DNA from 2 places in the Streptomyces sp. NPDC048270 genome. Region 1 is predicted to be linked to the other one. Evidence: riboswitches for the same ligand, from Rfam matches in the RefSeq annotation. Region 1 holds a riboswitch; the other holds the start of a gene.

Region 1 (7,599 bases):
AAGTCGAAGCGGCAGCCCGCGTCCCACAGCGAGCGCTGGTTGCCGTGGGCCGGGATGCCGCCCGTGCGCTTGAGCAGGGCGGCCAGGTGCATCAGGTTCCACGACATGAAGGCAGTGTTCCGGTTGGTGAAGTCGTTCTCGGGGCCGCCCGAGCCCGGGTCGAGGTAGGAGGGCCCGGGGCCCGCCTCGCCGATCCAGCCGGCGTCGGCCTGCGGCGGGATCGTGTAGCCGAGGTGCTGGAGGCTGTAGAGGATGTTCATGGCGCAGTGTTTGACGCCGTCCTCGTTGCCGGTGACCAGCGCGCCGCCGACGCGTCCGTAGTAGGCGTACTGGCCCCGCTCGTTCAGCAGGGAGGAGCAGGCGTAGAGCCGTTCGATGACCTGCTTCATCACGGAGCTGTTGTCGCCGAGCCAGATCGGGCCGCACAGGACGAGGATGTCGGCGTCCATGATCTGGCTGTAGAGGACCGGCCACTGGTCGCTCTCCCAGCCGTGCTCGGTCATGTCCGGCCAGACGCCGGTCGCGATGTCGTGGTCGACGGCGCGGATCAGCGAGGTCCGGACGCCCGCCGCCGCCATGACCGCGCGGCTCTTGTCGATCAGCCCTTCGGTGTTGCTGGCCTCGGGCGAGCGCTTGAGCGTGCAGTTCACGTAGACGGCGGTCAGGTCTGAGTAGTCGTAGTCGGCAGCCACGGTCCCAGCCTGTGCGGGACCGGCCGGGGCCGCCACCGGGCCGCGCCCGTACGGGGCCGCCCGGATCACGGGTGCGGAACGGTTCGGGAGCGGCCCCGGCCGGCCCGCGGCGGTCCGGAACGGCGCGGCGGCCCGGGCGGACCGCGCCGAGCCGGACCGGAACCGGGAACTCCCCTGTCAGGCGCGGCTGTTGGCGGGACTGTGCCGACTCGGTCGCCCAGGGTCACCGACAAGCGGAATCCGGAGACCTCGTGGCCCGTTCGAGACGGGTTGTTACCGGCCCGCGCGGCCGACTAGGGTCAGCGGGCCTTGGTGTTCGGGAAACCGGTGGGAAACCGGTGCGGCCCTCGCCACTGTGATCGGGGAAGTCCGGCTCCACTCTCCCCCTGCCTCCGTCGGGGGGACCCCCAGCGGGAAGCCACTGGGACACCGTGCGGGATTCCGCACGGCCCCGGGAAGGCGGAGCCCGGGCATCAGCACCCGTGAGCCAGGAGACCGGCCGGGGCGCGTTGTCCATCCACGAGGTGCTGGAGAGGTCTCCCCACTCATGCATATTGCCGAGGGGTTCCTACCCCCGTTGCACGCGGTCGCCTGGGGCGCCGCGTCCGCTCCGTTCGTCGTCCACGGCGTCCGGGCCCTCACCCGCGAGGTGAAGGCCAATCCCGAGAGCACGCTCCTGCTCGGTGCGTCCGGAGCGTTCACTTTCGTCCTGTCTGCCCTGAAGATCCCCTCGGTGACGGGAAGTTGCTCCCACCCCACCGGCACCGGGCTCGGGGCCATCCTGTTCAGGCCGCCGATCATGGCGGTGCTCGGCACGATCACCCTGCTCTTCCAGGCGCTGCTGCTCGCGCACGGCGGGCTCACCACGCTCGGCGCCAACGTCTTCTCGATGGCGGTAGCCGGGCCCTGGGCGGGCTACGCCGTCTACCGCCTGCTGCGGAAGTTCGACCTGCCGCTGATGGTGGCGGTGTTCTTCGGCGCGTTCTTCGCCGACCTGGTCACCTACTGCGTGACCTCCGTCCAGCTGGCGCTGGCCTTCCCCGACGCGGCGACCGGCTTCACCGGCGCGCTGGTGAAGTTCGCGGAGATCTTCGCGCTCACCCAGATCCCGCTCGCGGTGAGCGAGGGCCTGCTGACCGTGCTCGTGATGCGCCTGCTGATGCAGTCCAGCAAGTCGGACCTGATCCGGCTCGGCGTCGCCAAGCTCACCGGTTCGAAGAAGCAGCGGGAGGCGGCGGTCTGATGACCAGGAACGCGAAGATCAACACCCTGCTGCTGCTCCTGGTGGCGGCGCTGGCCGTGCTGCCCCTCGCCCTCGGGCTGGGGGACGGCAAGGAGGAGCCGTTCGCGGGCGCCGACGCGCAGGCGGAGGCGGCCATCACCGAGCTGAGGCCCGACTACGAGCCGTGGTTCTCGCCGCTGTACGAACCCCCCTCCGGGGAGATCGAGTCGGCGCTGTTCGCCCTCCAGGCGGCGCTGGGCGCGGGCGTGCTCGCGTACTACTTCGGGGTCCGCAAGGGCCGCCGCCAGGGCGCTGCGGCCGCGGCGGCCACGACGCCCTCCGAGGCCCCCGCCACGGAGTCGTAGGCGGTGCTGCCGATCGACGCGGCGGCGCACAGCAGCCGCTGGCGCCATCGCCACCCCCTGGAGAAGGCGCTGCTGGGGATCGGGCTGACGGTCACCGCGGTGTGCCTTCCCCCCTGGCCGGGCGGGCCGCTCGTCGGGGCGGCCACCCTGTGCGTGCTGCTCGGCCCCGCCGGGGTGGCCGGACGGCAGCTGTGGCGGGCCTTCCGGATCCCGCTCGGCTTCTGCTTCACCGGTGCGCTGCCGCTGCTGGTGGCGGTGGGCGGGCCGGACGGGCTGGTCTCGATGGCCCCCGACGGCCCCCGGCAGGCCGCCGATCTGCTGCTGCGCACCTCGGCGGCCTCGCTCGGGGTGCTGCTGTTCGCCTTCACCACCCCGGTCTCGGACGTGCTGCCGCGGCTGGTGCGGGCCGGGGTGCCGGCCCCGGTGGTGGACGTGGCCCTGGTCATGTACCGGATCGGGTTCCTGCTGCTCGACTCCCTGGCCCGGATCCGCCAGGCCCAGGCCGCCCGCCTGGGCACCACCGGCCGGGCGGCGGCGTGGCGTTCGGTGGCCGGGCTCGCCGCGACCTCGTTCGTCCGGGCCTTCGACCGCGCGGCGCGGCTCCAGGCGGGCCTCGCCGGGCGGGGCTACGACGGCGCGCTGCGGGTGCTGGTCCCCGAGTCCTCGCTGTCCTGGCGGTTCCTGGCCTGGTCCGGCGCGCTGCTGGCCGCGCTGGTCGCCGTAACTCTCGCGCTGAAGGAGCTGTACCTGTGAGGCCGTTGGTGGAACTGGTGGGCGCGGGCTACGCGTACGAGGACGGGCCGGCCGTGCTCTGCGGGGTGGACTTCGGGATCGCCGAGGGCCGGGCCCTGGTCCTGCTCGGCCGCAACGGCAGCGGCAAGACCACGCTGATGCGGCTGCTGAGCGGCGGCCTGAAGCCGGACCGGGGCGCGCTGCACCTCGACGGCACGGCGGTGGCACACGACCGGGCCGGGCTGACCCGGCTGCGCACGGCGGTCCAGCTGGTCGTGCAGGACCCGGACGACCAGCTGTTCGCGGCCTCGGTGGAACAGGACGTCTCGTTCGGGCCGATGAACCTGGGCCTGCCGGTCGCGGAGGTCCGCGAGCGGGTCGATTCCGCGCTCGCCGCGCTGGACATCACGGCGCTGCGGGACCGCCCGACGCACCTGCTGTCGTACGGGCAGCGCAAGCGCGCGGCCATCGCGGGCGCGGTGGCCATGGCTCCGCGGGTGCTGATCCTGGACGAGCCGACGGCGGGCCTGGACCCGGACGGCCAGGAGCGGCTGCTGGAGGTCCTGGCGGGGCTGCGCGCCTCGGGGACCACGGTGGTGATGGCCACGCACGACGTGGACCTGGCGGTGCGGTGGGCCGACGACGCCGCGGTGCTGACCCCGGCGGGAATCCGGGTGGGACCGGCCCAGGAGCTGCTGTCCGATCCGGCGCTGCTGGCCGAGGCGGGCCTGCGCCAGGCCTGGTCCCCGGCGGTGACGGCCCTGCTGCGCGCCCACGGCCTGCTGGCCGCCGGCCTGCCGGGCCCGCGCACCCCGGAGGCGCTGTCCGACTGGCGGTAGCCGGCCCCGGCGGCCGGCCTCCCTAGGATGGCGTCATGTCGCTCCCGCACGCCATCCTCACCGCCCTGCTCGAGAAGCCCTCGTCCGGGCTGGAGCTGACCCGGCGGTTCGACAAGTCGATCGGGTACTTCTGGTCGGCGACGCACCAGCAGATCTACCGCGAGCTCGGCAGGCTGGAGGAGTCCGGCCTGATCCGGGAGCTGCCGAGCGAGGTGCCGGTGCGGGGGCAGAGGAAGGAGTACGAGGTCCTGGCGGCTGGCAGCGCGGAACTGGCGCGCTGGGTCGGCGAGAGCCAGGACCCCAAGCCGATGCGCGATCCGCTGCTGCTGCGCATCCGGGCGGCGGGCGTGGTGGGGCCGCAGGGGCTCGGACCCGAGCTGCGGCGCCATCTGGATCTGCACCGGCGGCAGCTGGCGCAGTACGAGGCGATCGAGGAGCGGGACTTCCCGCCGCGGCGCGACGCGGTGGAGGACCGGCTGCGGCGCCTGGTCCTGCACGGGGGGATCGCCCTGGAGACGTTCTGGCTGCACTGGCTGGAGGAGGCGCTGGGCGAGGTCGAGGACATGGCCGCCGACGGGCCCGGCTCCGGGACATGACCGCGCCCCCGTCCCGGCGTGCGGAACGGGGGCGGCGCGGGGCCTACTTGTTGAGGGCGGCCCAGAACTCGTCGAAGCTCAGCAGGCCGTCGCCGTTGGCGTCCTTGGCCGCGAGCACCGCGTCCGCGACCGCGCCGGTGACGTAGGCGTCACCCATGGCCTTCATGGCCGCGCTGTACTCGTCGGCCGTGATGAAGCCGTCACCGTTCACGTCGAACTTGTCGAACGTCGCCCGCGCGCTCTCGATGCTCGCCACTGGGTCCACCCCTTCTTGGTGCTTGTTGACCGGCTCAGGGTAGCCGCCCCCCGCCCCGGCCCCCGCTGCGGGTCCGGTTCGGGCGGCAGGAGGAGCGGCTGCCGCAACGGCTCCCGTCGCCTGCTGGGCGCACCGGGTAGGGGCGGTGTCCCGGGAGCTGTGCGAGCTCCCGGGGCACCTCCGCGTGCGCTACCGGAAGATGCCGGTGTGGCCGAGCGAGTAGCGGCCGGGCTGCGGGTACACGGCGAGGCCGTGCGGGCCGCCGCCGACCGGGATCCGGGCGATCTGCTTGCCGCTGACCGTGTCGATGGCGTAGACCTCGGAGTTGTAGCGTCCCGAGAGCCACAGCACCTTGCCGTCGGCGGAGACGCCGCCCATGTCCGGGCTGCCGCCGTCGGGCAGCGTCCACTTCTTGGTGAGCTTGTTCTGCGGGAAGTCGAAGACCGAGATCGTCCCCTCCCCGCGGTTGGAGACGTACATCTCCTTGGAGTCGCGGCTCACGTACAGCCCGTGGCAGCCCTTGCCGGTCGGCAGCAGCTTCGGCACCTCGAACTTGTCACCGCTGAGCACCCACATGCCGTGAGCCATCATGTCCGCGACGTAGAAGGTCTTCCCGTCCGGGGAGACCTTGACGTCCTGGGGCATGGCGCCCTCGAACGGCAGCTTCTGCTGGCCGACGACCTCCATCTTCTCGGTGTCGACCTTGAGGAGTTCGCCGGAGAACTCGCAGCTCACGATGAAGTAGCGGCCGTCGGCGGAGAAGTCCGCGTGGTTGACGCCGTAGCAGGTCACCGGGACGGTCTTGACCCGGTCCATGGTGTGCGGGTCGCGGAAGACCAGCTCCTTGTCCATCGAGGCCATGACGATCGCGTACTTGCCGTTCGGCGTGAAGTACAGGTTGTACGGGTCGTGCACCTCGACCGGCTTCCCGGCCTCCCCGGTGGCCGGGTTGATCGGGGTGAGCGTGTGGCCGCGGTTGTTGTTGACCCACAGGGTCTTCATGTCCCAGGAGGGCACCACGTGCTGGGGCTGCACGCCGACGGGGATGGTGTCGATGACCTGGTAGGTGGCCGGGTCGATGACGGACACCGTGTTGGAGTTGGTGTTCGGCACGTAGACGCGGGACGGGAAGTCCTTGACCACCGGGGAGAGTTTGTTCGGCCGGTCCGCCGCGTACACGTCGTTCGGATCGAGCAGCGGGGGCATTCCGGGCAGGCCCGGCGGGGCGGCCGGGACGGCCTTGGGGGGCCGGGCGGCACCCTTGGTGCCGAGCGCCTCGGCGGGTCCCTTGTCGGCCGATCCGCAGCCGGCCAGGGCGGCGAGGACCAGACCGGCCAGCAGCACGGCGGCCTTCCGGGGAAGGCAGGTGGTCTTCATGGCGTCAGCAGCTCCGTGGTGGTCACCGCGCGCAGCTTGCGGCGCGCGAGTTCTTCGAGGAGGGGCGGCATCGCGTCGACCGTGTCCGCGTAGCCGAAGTGCAGGCTCACCACCGATCCGGGCCGGATCGTCCCGGTGACGGTGCGGATGACGGCCGCGGCGCCGGGCGAGGTGAAGTCGAGGGAGTCCACGTCGTACGACAGGACGTGCGGATAGCCGGCCCGCTGGGCCAGCTTTTGGACCAGCGGGGTGGCGTACTGGGTCTGGGAGGGCCGGAACCAGGTGCCGATGGAGCCGGTGAGCCGCTTGAGCCGCTGGGCGCAGCCGGTGATCTCGGCGTAGGCCTCCGCCTCGGGCAGGTCGTTGATCGCGAGGTGGCGCTGGGTGTGGTTGCCGAGTTCGTGGCCGCCGTCGAGGATCCTGCGGGCCAGGTCGGGATGGGCGTCGAGCCAGCTGCCGATCGCCAGTACGGTCACCCGGGCGCCCCCCTTCTCGGCCGCGGCCAGCACCGCCCGGGCCGTGGCGGGATCCCCGTTGCCGTGGAAGGTCAGGGCGACCCGGGGGCGGTCGCGCGGGCCGTGGGCGATCTCGACGGGCCGGCCGGGGTACCGGCGGGGGAGGGCGGGAACCGGCGCGGCCGGCCGGGCCGGTCTGGCCGGGCCGGGGGGCGGGGCGGTGGGTGCGGCGGTGGGTGCGGCGGCGGGGGAGCCCGGTCCGCAGGCGGCGGTGAGGCCGGCCACGGCGGCGCCGGCCGTGGCGAGACCGCCCGCGCGCAGGACCGCGCGGCGGCCTGGATGTGAGAGCACCTGCCCATTTAAGGGGCGGATGGCCTGGAAGGTAATGATTGACCCAATTCGGGACTTTCGTCGAAGTCGCCCAACCGGGGGTCTGTCCGCTATGTGATCAACGATTCACACAGAGCGGTCGATAGTTATTCATCGAATACGAGGTGAGTGGCCCACCTCACCTAGGATTTAGTGCGAAACTCTCACTATTTGCACACTTATGTCCGAGTAGGGACTTTTGGCGTTTGAGGCCGCGTCTGCCATAGTCGGAACCACGGCTTCCCATTGACCCGAGCGAAGCCTCTACGCCGAGGATCACACCCCAATCGATCCTCGGCGCACCCATGAAGCCCCCGCCCCGCCCACCACGGCGACCAGGGGGCTTCAGGCGTTCTGGCGGTCGGCCACGCGCATCTCGAACCAGGTGGTCTTCCCGCGCGGCAGCAGGTCGGCGCCCCAGCGGTCGGACAGCTTGTCGACGAGGAAGAGCCCCCGCCCGGTCGTGTCCAGATCGTGGACCGGCATCAGGCAGGGCAGCCCGCGCGAGGGGTCGCGCACCTCCACCCGGATCCAGCCGCGCCGCCGGAGCATGCGTAAGCCGAAGGAGCGGGCCCCGGTGTGCCGGACGGCATTGCCGACGAGTTCCGAGACCAGCAGGACGGCGTGCTCGGAGATCTGCGGCGAGAGCCCCCAGAGCCGTATCACCACGCACTGGGTGAGCCTGCGGGCGGTGCC
Region 2 (7,599 bases), on a different contig from region 1:
GCGTACCGGCGCGCCGGACCGCCGAGCCGAGCATGTGGCTGAAGTGGCCGCACCGCCCCTCGGGCACGGTGTCCAGATGGGCGAGCAGGTACGCCTCGCGCAGCCCCTCCCGGGCCCGGAAGGCCAACGAGGTGACCGCACTCGGGGTGATGCCCAGCTGCGCCGCGATCTCGTGGGGCGGGTCCTCCTCGACGAGGGTGTGCCACAGGACCGCCTGCCAGCGGGCGGGCAGGGTCTGGAAGGAACGGGCCAGCAGCCGCCGGTCCTCACCCGCCAGCAGCCGGCGCTGCGGGTCGCCGCCGGCCGCCGCCTGCTGGCACCAGGTGTCGAAGTCCGGGGTCAGGAGCGTCCTGCCGTCGCCGTCGCGCCACTGCATGGCCGTGTGGCGGACGACGGCCAGCAGGTACGCGCGCCACGGCCCCTGCGGACCCGACCCGGAGCGGACGGCCTGCAGGGTCCGGGCGAAGGCCTCCGAGACGAGGTCCTCGGCGTCCTGCGGGGTCCGGCAGCAGGTGCGCGCGTACGCGAGGGCGGCCCGCCGGTGGCGCCGGTAGAGGAGGTCGCACACGGCGGCGTCGGCGGTGCCCGTGCCGTATCCCCTCCTGAGCCGCCGGGTCAGTTCTCCGTCGGAGGGGGCGGCCGGATGCTCCGGGTCGTCATCGGATGCACGAGAGGCGGACATGGCACTCCTCGCAGGGTCGGGGTCGGGGTCGGGGTCGGGGGCCGGCTGGGCACACGTGTGCGGCGTTGGCCCGAAGTCGGCTTCGGGCCAACACCCTTCCCGGACGGGGCGCGGTGCGATGGGGGAGGAGCCGCACCCCGTCCGGGAGTTCGTGGAACCGCTGCGTCAGCGGCAGGTGCGCCCCCTGTTGATGCAGTCCACCGCGGTGTTCATCAGGCCGTTGTTCATCACGTTGATGAAGTCGCCGTGATCGGTCACCGGTTTGTGGAGCTGCTCGGGGAAGCTGTCCACGGCGAACCGCGCACCGGGGGCGACCCCGTACGTGATCCGCTGCACCAGCTGCGGAATCGCGCTGAAGCCCCTGGGGCAGCGGCCGTCGCGGTTCGCGAACGCCACGTGCGTGCGGTGGTTGGCACTGTCGGTGTTGCGCCCGTCCCAGCAGCTCTGGAAGGTGAAGGTGCGCACCACGTCGCTGCCCTTGGGGCAGATCGGGTACTTGTCCTTCAACTGGCGGTTCTCGAATCCGGTGCAGCTCCACGAGGCGTTGGCGTTGGCCGTGCCGTTGGTGAAGGCCTTGGCGTCGCCGGTGATGATCCGCAGGAAGCGGGGCATGGCCTTGACCTTGCCGGCCGGGCTGCCCTTGAAGGTGATCGACACCTGCTTGGGCCGCAGGATCGTGCCCACGTTCGCGTCCTGGCCGCCGCCCGGCGCCTGCGCGTCCCGCTCCGCCTTGCCGTCGCGCAGCCGCAGCACCGGCCAGTAGTAGCTGGACAGATCGCCGTTGCCGCAGGTGGTGCCGGAGGCGGCGAGGCTGTCGTTGGTGGAGAAGGCGTCGGTGGACTCGTTGCCCACGTAGTCGTGCATGTGGTGGGCGCCGTTGGAGACGCCGGGGGCGACGATCACGTTGTCGGGGTTGAAGTGGCCGTTCTCGTTGCGTCCGCACTGCGAGCTGAAGGACCCCGTGGACGCCCCGGCCGAGGCCGCGGGAGTGCGGACGTTCGGCCGTACCTTGCCGATGGCGACGAAGTCGCTGCGTGCCGGGCCGCCCTTGCCGCCGGTGCTCCGGGCGGCGCCCGCGTCGGCCGCCTGGGCGCCGGCCCCCGCGTCGTCCTCCGCGGCGGCCTGCTTCACCTCGCAGCCGCTCAGGTCCTTCAGCTCCTCCGGACGGGCCGCGGAGCGGGCTATCGCGTCGGACATGCGGCCGATGGTCTGCTCGCGCTGCTGTTTGAGCCCGCCCATGAGCTCCTCGCCCCGGGCCTCGCCCGCGGCGAGCCGCCGGTAGGCGTCGGCGACCTGGACGTCCAGGTCGCCGAGGCCCTCGTCGACCTCGGCCCGGGCCTGGTCGGGTACGGAGGTCAGCCGGTCACCGACGTCGGGGCAGTCGATGGTGTCGGTCACCTGCGCGGCCCCGGCCGAGTCGAGGCGGCCCTCCTGGCCCGCGTTCGCGCTGCCCGCCACGACGGCGACCCCGCCGCCGCCCAGGACCAGCGCGGAGACCACGGCCAGCAGCTTGTTCGTCAACCGGGGGCGTTTATGGCCCTTTTCACTCATGCGATCACTTCACTTCACTTCGTCGATCGGACATCGGACGGAGCAGGGGTCCCGTCGGGGACGTTGAGCGCGTCGAAGTCGACCAGCCCGCTGTCCTCGAGGACCGTGATGTGGTCCAGGACCGTGGCGTTGGCGGACGTGGCCAGGGTGCGGACCATGGAGTTGCGGGTCTGCGCCCGTACTTGGGCCAGCAGGGCGAACACCTTTCCGTGCGCTCGGCGCAGCAGCTGGATGAACAGCCGCTCGTACTCGTCCCCTTGGGCGCGGGTCAGCTGGCCCAGCCATCCCCGCTGCTGCTCGGACGGCTGGTTGGGCAGGTCGACCCCGAGGGCCTGGCCCACCTGGATCACCTGCCGGTCGAGCTCGGTGTGGCCCTCCACGAGGTGTTCGCCGGCGGTGCGCACGGTGCCGCGCGTGCCGCGCTGCTGGGCCTGCCGTCCGGCGGGCAGCTCCCACAGGCCGGCGAGCCGTACCTTGCGCACGAAGTCCCGGTCCGTGGGGGTCAGCGGCCCGTACGGCGTACTCATGATCCCGGCGCCGTCGTCCTCGGCGGCCGGGCGTGCGGCCGAGGCCGAGGCCTGCGTGCCGAACCTCTCCACGGGGATCAGCAGCGCGATCAGCGTGACGGCGAGTGCGGTGATGACGAAGCCGCTGCCGATCGTGTATCTCGTGGCGACCGAAAACCTGCTGACGGAACGCCGCCCGAATGACAGCACAGTGCCTCCTAGGTCCGTGGGCCGGGAGGGGCAGCGGGGCCGGAGGGTCCGCACGCGCCGTGCGTTGCACACCCGCATTCCCGGGGTGTCACGGGACGCTAGTGCCACGGGTGGTGGCCTGTCGGCAGGACCATCACCATTGGATAAACATCCGGGCAAGTCCCCGAAGGGCTGATATCTTGCCGCGCCGCGCCCTGCCCCGACGGGGTGGCCGGCGACGTCCCCCGCTCGAGGCGCAGTTGAGGGACTGGCGGGAGGGCGCGCCGGTCTGGGATGCTTCGGCCGTCAAGCGACGGCGGAACGAGGAAGCCGGTGTAAATCCGGCACGGTACCGCCACTGTGAAGGGGGAGCGACTCCGCCGATGCCACCGCCCGACCGGGCGGGAAGGCCGGAGAAGCGCCGATCCCGAGTCAGGAGACTCACGCCGTCGCACCTCGATGCCCCGGGGCGGATTTCCCCGAGAGAGGACGGTGGCACTCGTGTGCCCGCGTGCTTGTGTGACCCCTGCGCCGCCCGCTGCCCGTGAGGGCCGGCCCGGCCGCCCCGCCGGCCCGGCCCGCCGTTGCGCGTCCGGTCTCCCCAGCCGGTTCGCCGGACCCGTTTCGTTCGCCGGACCCGTTTGGTTCGCCGGACCCGTCGGGTTCGCCGGACCCGTCAGGTTCGGCCGACCGCGCCGGCAGGCCGTCCCGGCCCCCGGCCCCGCGCTTCCGTCCGGGCGCTGAAGAACCCTTCCCAGCCCCGGAATTCCCTCTTTCCGCCCCGCCCTCCCCTCCGCGCGCCCCGGTGGTTTCCGGTGCGCGTCCGACGCACGCCTCCAGGAGCTCCCGTGCCCGTACGACCACCCCTGCCCGCCCGCCGCCCGTCCGCCGTCCTCGCGACGCTGCTCGCGCCCTGGCTCGCCCTGGCGCTCACCGCCTGCGGCGGCGATCCGGCCCGATCGGGGACCGCCGGAGCGGCCGGGGGCGAAAGCGCCGGCTGCATCACCGACTTCGACCCGGAGAAGGACTACTTCCCGGTCAAGTCGACCGTGCGGCACGCCAAGAACTTCTCCCTGCGGTACGAGAAGAGCTACCAGGTGCTCACGGTCAACGAGCCCTATCCGAAGGCCAAGCCCGAGTCGTACGTGCTGGTCAAGTGCGGTGCCCCGAAGCCGGTTCTCGACGCAGAGCTGGCCTTCGCCCAGCAGCTGTCCGTCCCGGTCAAGAGCCTGTACTCCGCCTCCACCACCCACCTGCCGCTGCTGACCGAGACCGGCACCCTCGACGTACTGACCGGAGTGGCGGGCGCCAAGCACATCAGCTCGGCCGAGGTCCGCGAGCGGGTCCGGGCGGGCAAGGTCGTCGAGTACGCCAAGGACCGCACGCTCAACGCCGAGTCGGTCATCGGCGCCAAGCCTGACGTGCTGATGACCCAGGGCACCGACGACCCCCAGTACCCCAAGCTGCGCCAGGCCGGCATCGCCGTCGTCGCCAATGCCGAGTGGCTGGAGCCGAGCCCCCTCGGCAGGGCCGAGTGGGTCAAGGCCATGGCCGCGCTCACCGGGGCGGAGAAGCGCGCCGCCGAGGTGTTCGACACGGTCGAGGGCGACTACGGGAAGGTCGCCGCCAAGGCCGCCGCGGCGGTCTCGGCGGGCCGGCCGGTCCAGGTGCTGCCGGGCACCATGTACCAGGGCACCTGGAACATGGCCCCCGGCGGCGGCTACGCCGGCAAGCTGATCAAGGACGCGGGCGGCACGTACCCCTGGGCCGAGGACCCCGGCACCGGAAACCTCCAGCTCACCTTCGAAGCCGTCTACGCCAAGGGCGGCGACGCGCCGCTGTGGCTGGTCGGCGAGAAGTGGGCGTCCACGGGCGACGCCGTGAAGGCCGACCGCCGCTACGGCGAGCTGAAGGCCGTCACCGGCGGCGAGGTCTGGACGAACACCAAGGCGCTCGGCCCCGAGGGCGGCAACGACTACTTCGAGCGCGGGGTCCTGCGCCCCGACCTGGTCCTCGCGGACCTCTACGCCCTCCTCCACCCCGACGAGTCCCAGGACCACGCCTTCACCTTCTACGCCAAGGTGCCGAAGGCGTGAGCACACGGGAACCGCGTACGACGCCGCGACGACGGCGCGCCGCCGTCTTCGCGGCGCTCGCGGCCGGCACGGCCGCCCTGTTCGTCCTCACCATCGCCACCGGCTCGTACCGGGTACCGGTCGCCGAGGTGGTCCGGGTCCTGTCCGGCGCGGGCGGCGGCGACCCGCGCTGGGCCGTGATCGTCCAAGAGGTGCGGCTGCCGCGCGCCCTGACCGCCACCGCCGTCGGAGCCGCGCTCGCGGTCGCCGGCGTACAGATGCAGACCCTGTTCCGCAACGCGCTGGCCGATCCGTTCTCCCTCGGGGTGAGTTCGGGCGCGAGCATGGGCGTGGCCGCGGTGGTCGTCAGCACCGGCGGGGTGGCGGGCGGCTTCACCGGGAACCTGGCGGGCCTGGGGCGCCTCGGCGTGGTGCTGGCCGCGTCCCTCGGCGCCGGCTGCGTGCTCGCCCTCGTGCTGCTGCTGTCGCGCTGGGTGCGGTCCGCCGTGACCCTGCTGGTCATCGGTGTGATGATCGGCTCGGCGGCCACCGCCGTAGTGAGCGTGATGCTGGTGTACGCACAGCCCGAACGCGCCCAGCAGTTCGTACTGTGGGGACTGGGCAGCTTCAGCGCCACGACCTGGCCCGACCTGGCGGTGATGCTCCCCGTGATCGGCGCGGGCCTGCTGACCGCGCTGCTGACGGCCAAACGCCTCAACGCGCTGCTGCTCGGCGAGGACTACGCCCGCACCATGGGCCTCAACGTCCGGCGCAGCCGCGATCTCGCCCTGCTCGGCACCTCCCTGCTGGCCGGGGCCGCGACCGCGTTCTGCGGCCCGGTCGCCTTCCTCGGGCTGGCCGTACCGCATCTGACCCGGGTCGCCCTGGGAACCTCCGACCACCGCGCCCTCATACCGGCCTCGATGCTCGCGGGTGCCTTCCTGGCCCTGGCCTGTGCGCTGCTCAGCCAACCACCGGGCATGGACGCCGTGTTGCCGCTCAATGCCATCACCTCGCTGTTCGGCGCCCCGGTCGTCATCGCCTTCCTGATCCGCAGCCGCCGCGGGGTACAAGGGGTGACCGCATGACGCCACCGACCACCCGGGCCGCCGCCGCGTCCCGCCGGACCCCCGGCGGTCTCCCCGCGAGCGGCCTGACCACCGAGGAGCTGGCCGTCGGCCACCGCACCCGGTCCCTGACGGGGCGCGGCGCCCGGCGCACCGTGCTGTCGGGCCTCGACCTCGAAGCCCGGGCCGGTGAACTGACCGTACTGCTCGGCCCCAACGGCGCGGGCAAGTCCACCCTGCTGCGGACCCTGTGCGGACTCCTGCCGCCGCTGGCCGGCCGGATCCGGCTGGGCGGGGCCGGCATCGCGCACGAGCCGCCCGCGGCCCTCGCGCGGCGGCTGGCCGTCGTCCTCACCGACCGCATCGACGCCGGGCTGCTGTCGGTGCGGGAGCTCGTCGGGCTCGGCCGCCATCCGCACACCGGCTTCACCGGCCGCCTCGCACCGGCCGACCACGCGGCCGTCCGCTGGGCGCTGGAAGCGGTGGGGGCGGACCACCTCGCCGAGCGGCCCGCCGCCGAACTGTCCGACGGCGAGCGCCAGCGCGTCCTGACCGCCCGGGCCCTGGCCCAGGAGCCCGAGGTGGTGCTGCTCGACGAGCCCACCGCGTTCCTCGACGTCCCCTCGCGGGTGGCGCTGACGGTGCTGCTGCGCGACCTCGCCCGGGACCGGGGCCTGACGGTCGTGGTCAGCACCCACGACCTGGAGCTGGCCCTGCGGGTCGCCGACGCCGTGTGGCTGGTCGACCGCGACTCCCGGGTGCACGCCGGGGCGCCCGAGGACCTGATCCGCACCGGCGCGGTCGGCGCGGCCTTCGACGCCGACCACCTGGCGTTCGATCCTCGCTCCGGAAGCTTCGGCCTGCGCCGCCCCTCGCGGGGGAGCGTGACGGTGGACGCCCCGCCGGAGCTGCTGCCCCTGCTGGAGCGGGCCCTGGCCCGCGAGGGACTGGCCGTACACGGACCGGGACGCGGTGAGCAGGCGCAGGTCAGGGCCGACGGCGGGGCCGGGCTCACCCTGCACGGGCCGCGGGGCGTCGTGCGTCCCCGCAGCTTCCACGAGCTGACCCGGGAGGTGCGCGCGTGGTGACCCCCGGGACCCTGGCCGAGGCCGCCGCCATCGGCCCGTACTTCGCGGTGGCCGCGGGCCCGCGGCCGGACGGCGCCGCCTTCCGGCCGATGACCGACCTGTACACCGATCGCGCGGCCCTGAAGGGCTACGTGGACGCGGTGGCCGGCCGGCTCGGCACCGACCGGCGGCGCGTGGCCGCGTCCACCCTGCACCTGGGGACGGCGTCGCGCCTGTGGTCCGTCGCTCTCGCCTGCTCGGCGCTGACCGGCCGCGTCCCCGACCTGAGCCCCCCGCTGCTGTGGTGGCGCCAGGCACCCGCCGGTCCCGTCGAGCTCTGGCTGCCCGAGGTGCGCACGCTGCCGGACGGTCCGGCCGCCGCCCTGCACGACACCGTCGCCGTACGGAACCTGCGGCCGCTGTCCGACGCCGTGCGCGAGGTGTACGGGGTGTCCCCGCAGA

The links. A riboswitch is a leader RNA that binds a small molecule or an ion and turns the genes downstream of it on or off. The one in region 1 is predicted to bind cobalamin.
Region 2: it holds a riboswitch for cobalamin, as region 1 does, so the genes downstream of both, AB0D66_RS09140 (ABC transporter substrate-binding protein) here and AB0D66_RS04690 (energy-coupling factor ABC transporter permease) in region 1, are expected to answer to the same signal.

What each region holds. Positions count from the first base shown of each region.
Region 1 is NZ_JBEZLV010000003.1:309,240-316,838, reverse strand. Features, by position in the region: gene AB0D66_RS04695 (flavodoxin family protein) at 1-692, opposite strand, end outside; cobalamin riboswitch at 986-1,211, shown strand; gene AB0D66_RS04690 (energy-coupling factor ABC transporter permease) at 1,240-1,935, shown strand; gene AB0D66_RS04685 (energy-coupling factor ABC transporter substrate-binding protein) at 1,935-2,279, shown strand; gene cbiQ (cobalt ECF transporter T component CbiQ) at 2,283-3,032, shown strand; gene AB0D66_RS04675 (ATP-binding cassette domain-containing protein) at 3,029-3,850, shown strand; gene AB0D66_RS04670 (PadR family transcriptional regulator) at 3,886-4,446, shown strand; gene AB0D66_RS04665 (EF-hand domain-containing protein) at 4,490-4,702, opposite strand; gene AB0D66_RS04660 (YncE family protein) at 4,892-6,079, opposite strand; gene AB0D66_RS04655 (polysaccharide deacetylase family protein) at 6,076-6,885, opposite strand; gene AB0D66_RS04650 (ATP-binding protein) at 7,249-7,599, opposite strand, start outside.
Region 2 is NZ_JBEZLV010000007.1:40,768-48,366, reverse strand. Features, by position in the region: gene AB0D66_RS09155 (sigma-70 family RNA polymerase sigma factor) at 1-682, opposite strand, end outside; gene AB0D66_RS09150 (DUF1996 domain-containing protein) at 848-2,233, opposite strand; gene AB0D66_RS09145 (DUF4142 domain-containing protein) at 2,248-2,949, opposite strand; cobalamin riboswitch at 3,249-3,371, shown strand; gene AB0D66_RS09140 (ABC transporter substrate-binding protein) at 3,777-5,024, shown strand; gene AB0D66_RS09135 (iron ABC transporter permease) at 5,021-6,091, shown strand; gene AB0D66_RS09130 (ABC transporter ATP-binding protein) at 6,088-7,158, shown strand; gene AB0D66_RS09125 ((2Fe-2S)-binding protein) at 7,152-7,599, shown strand, end outside.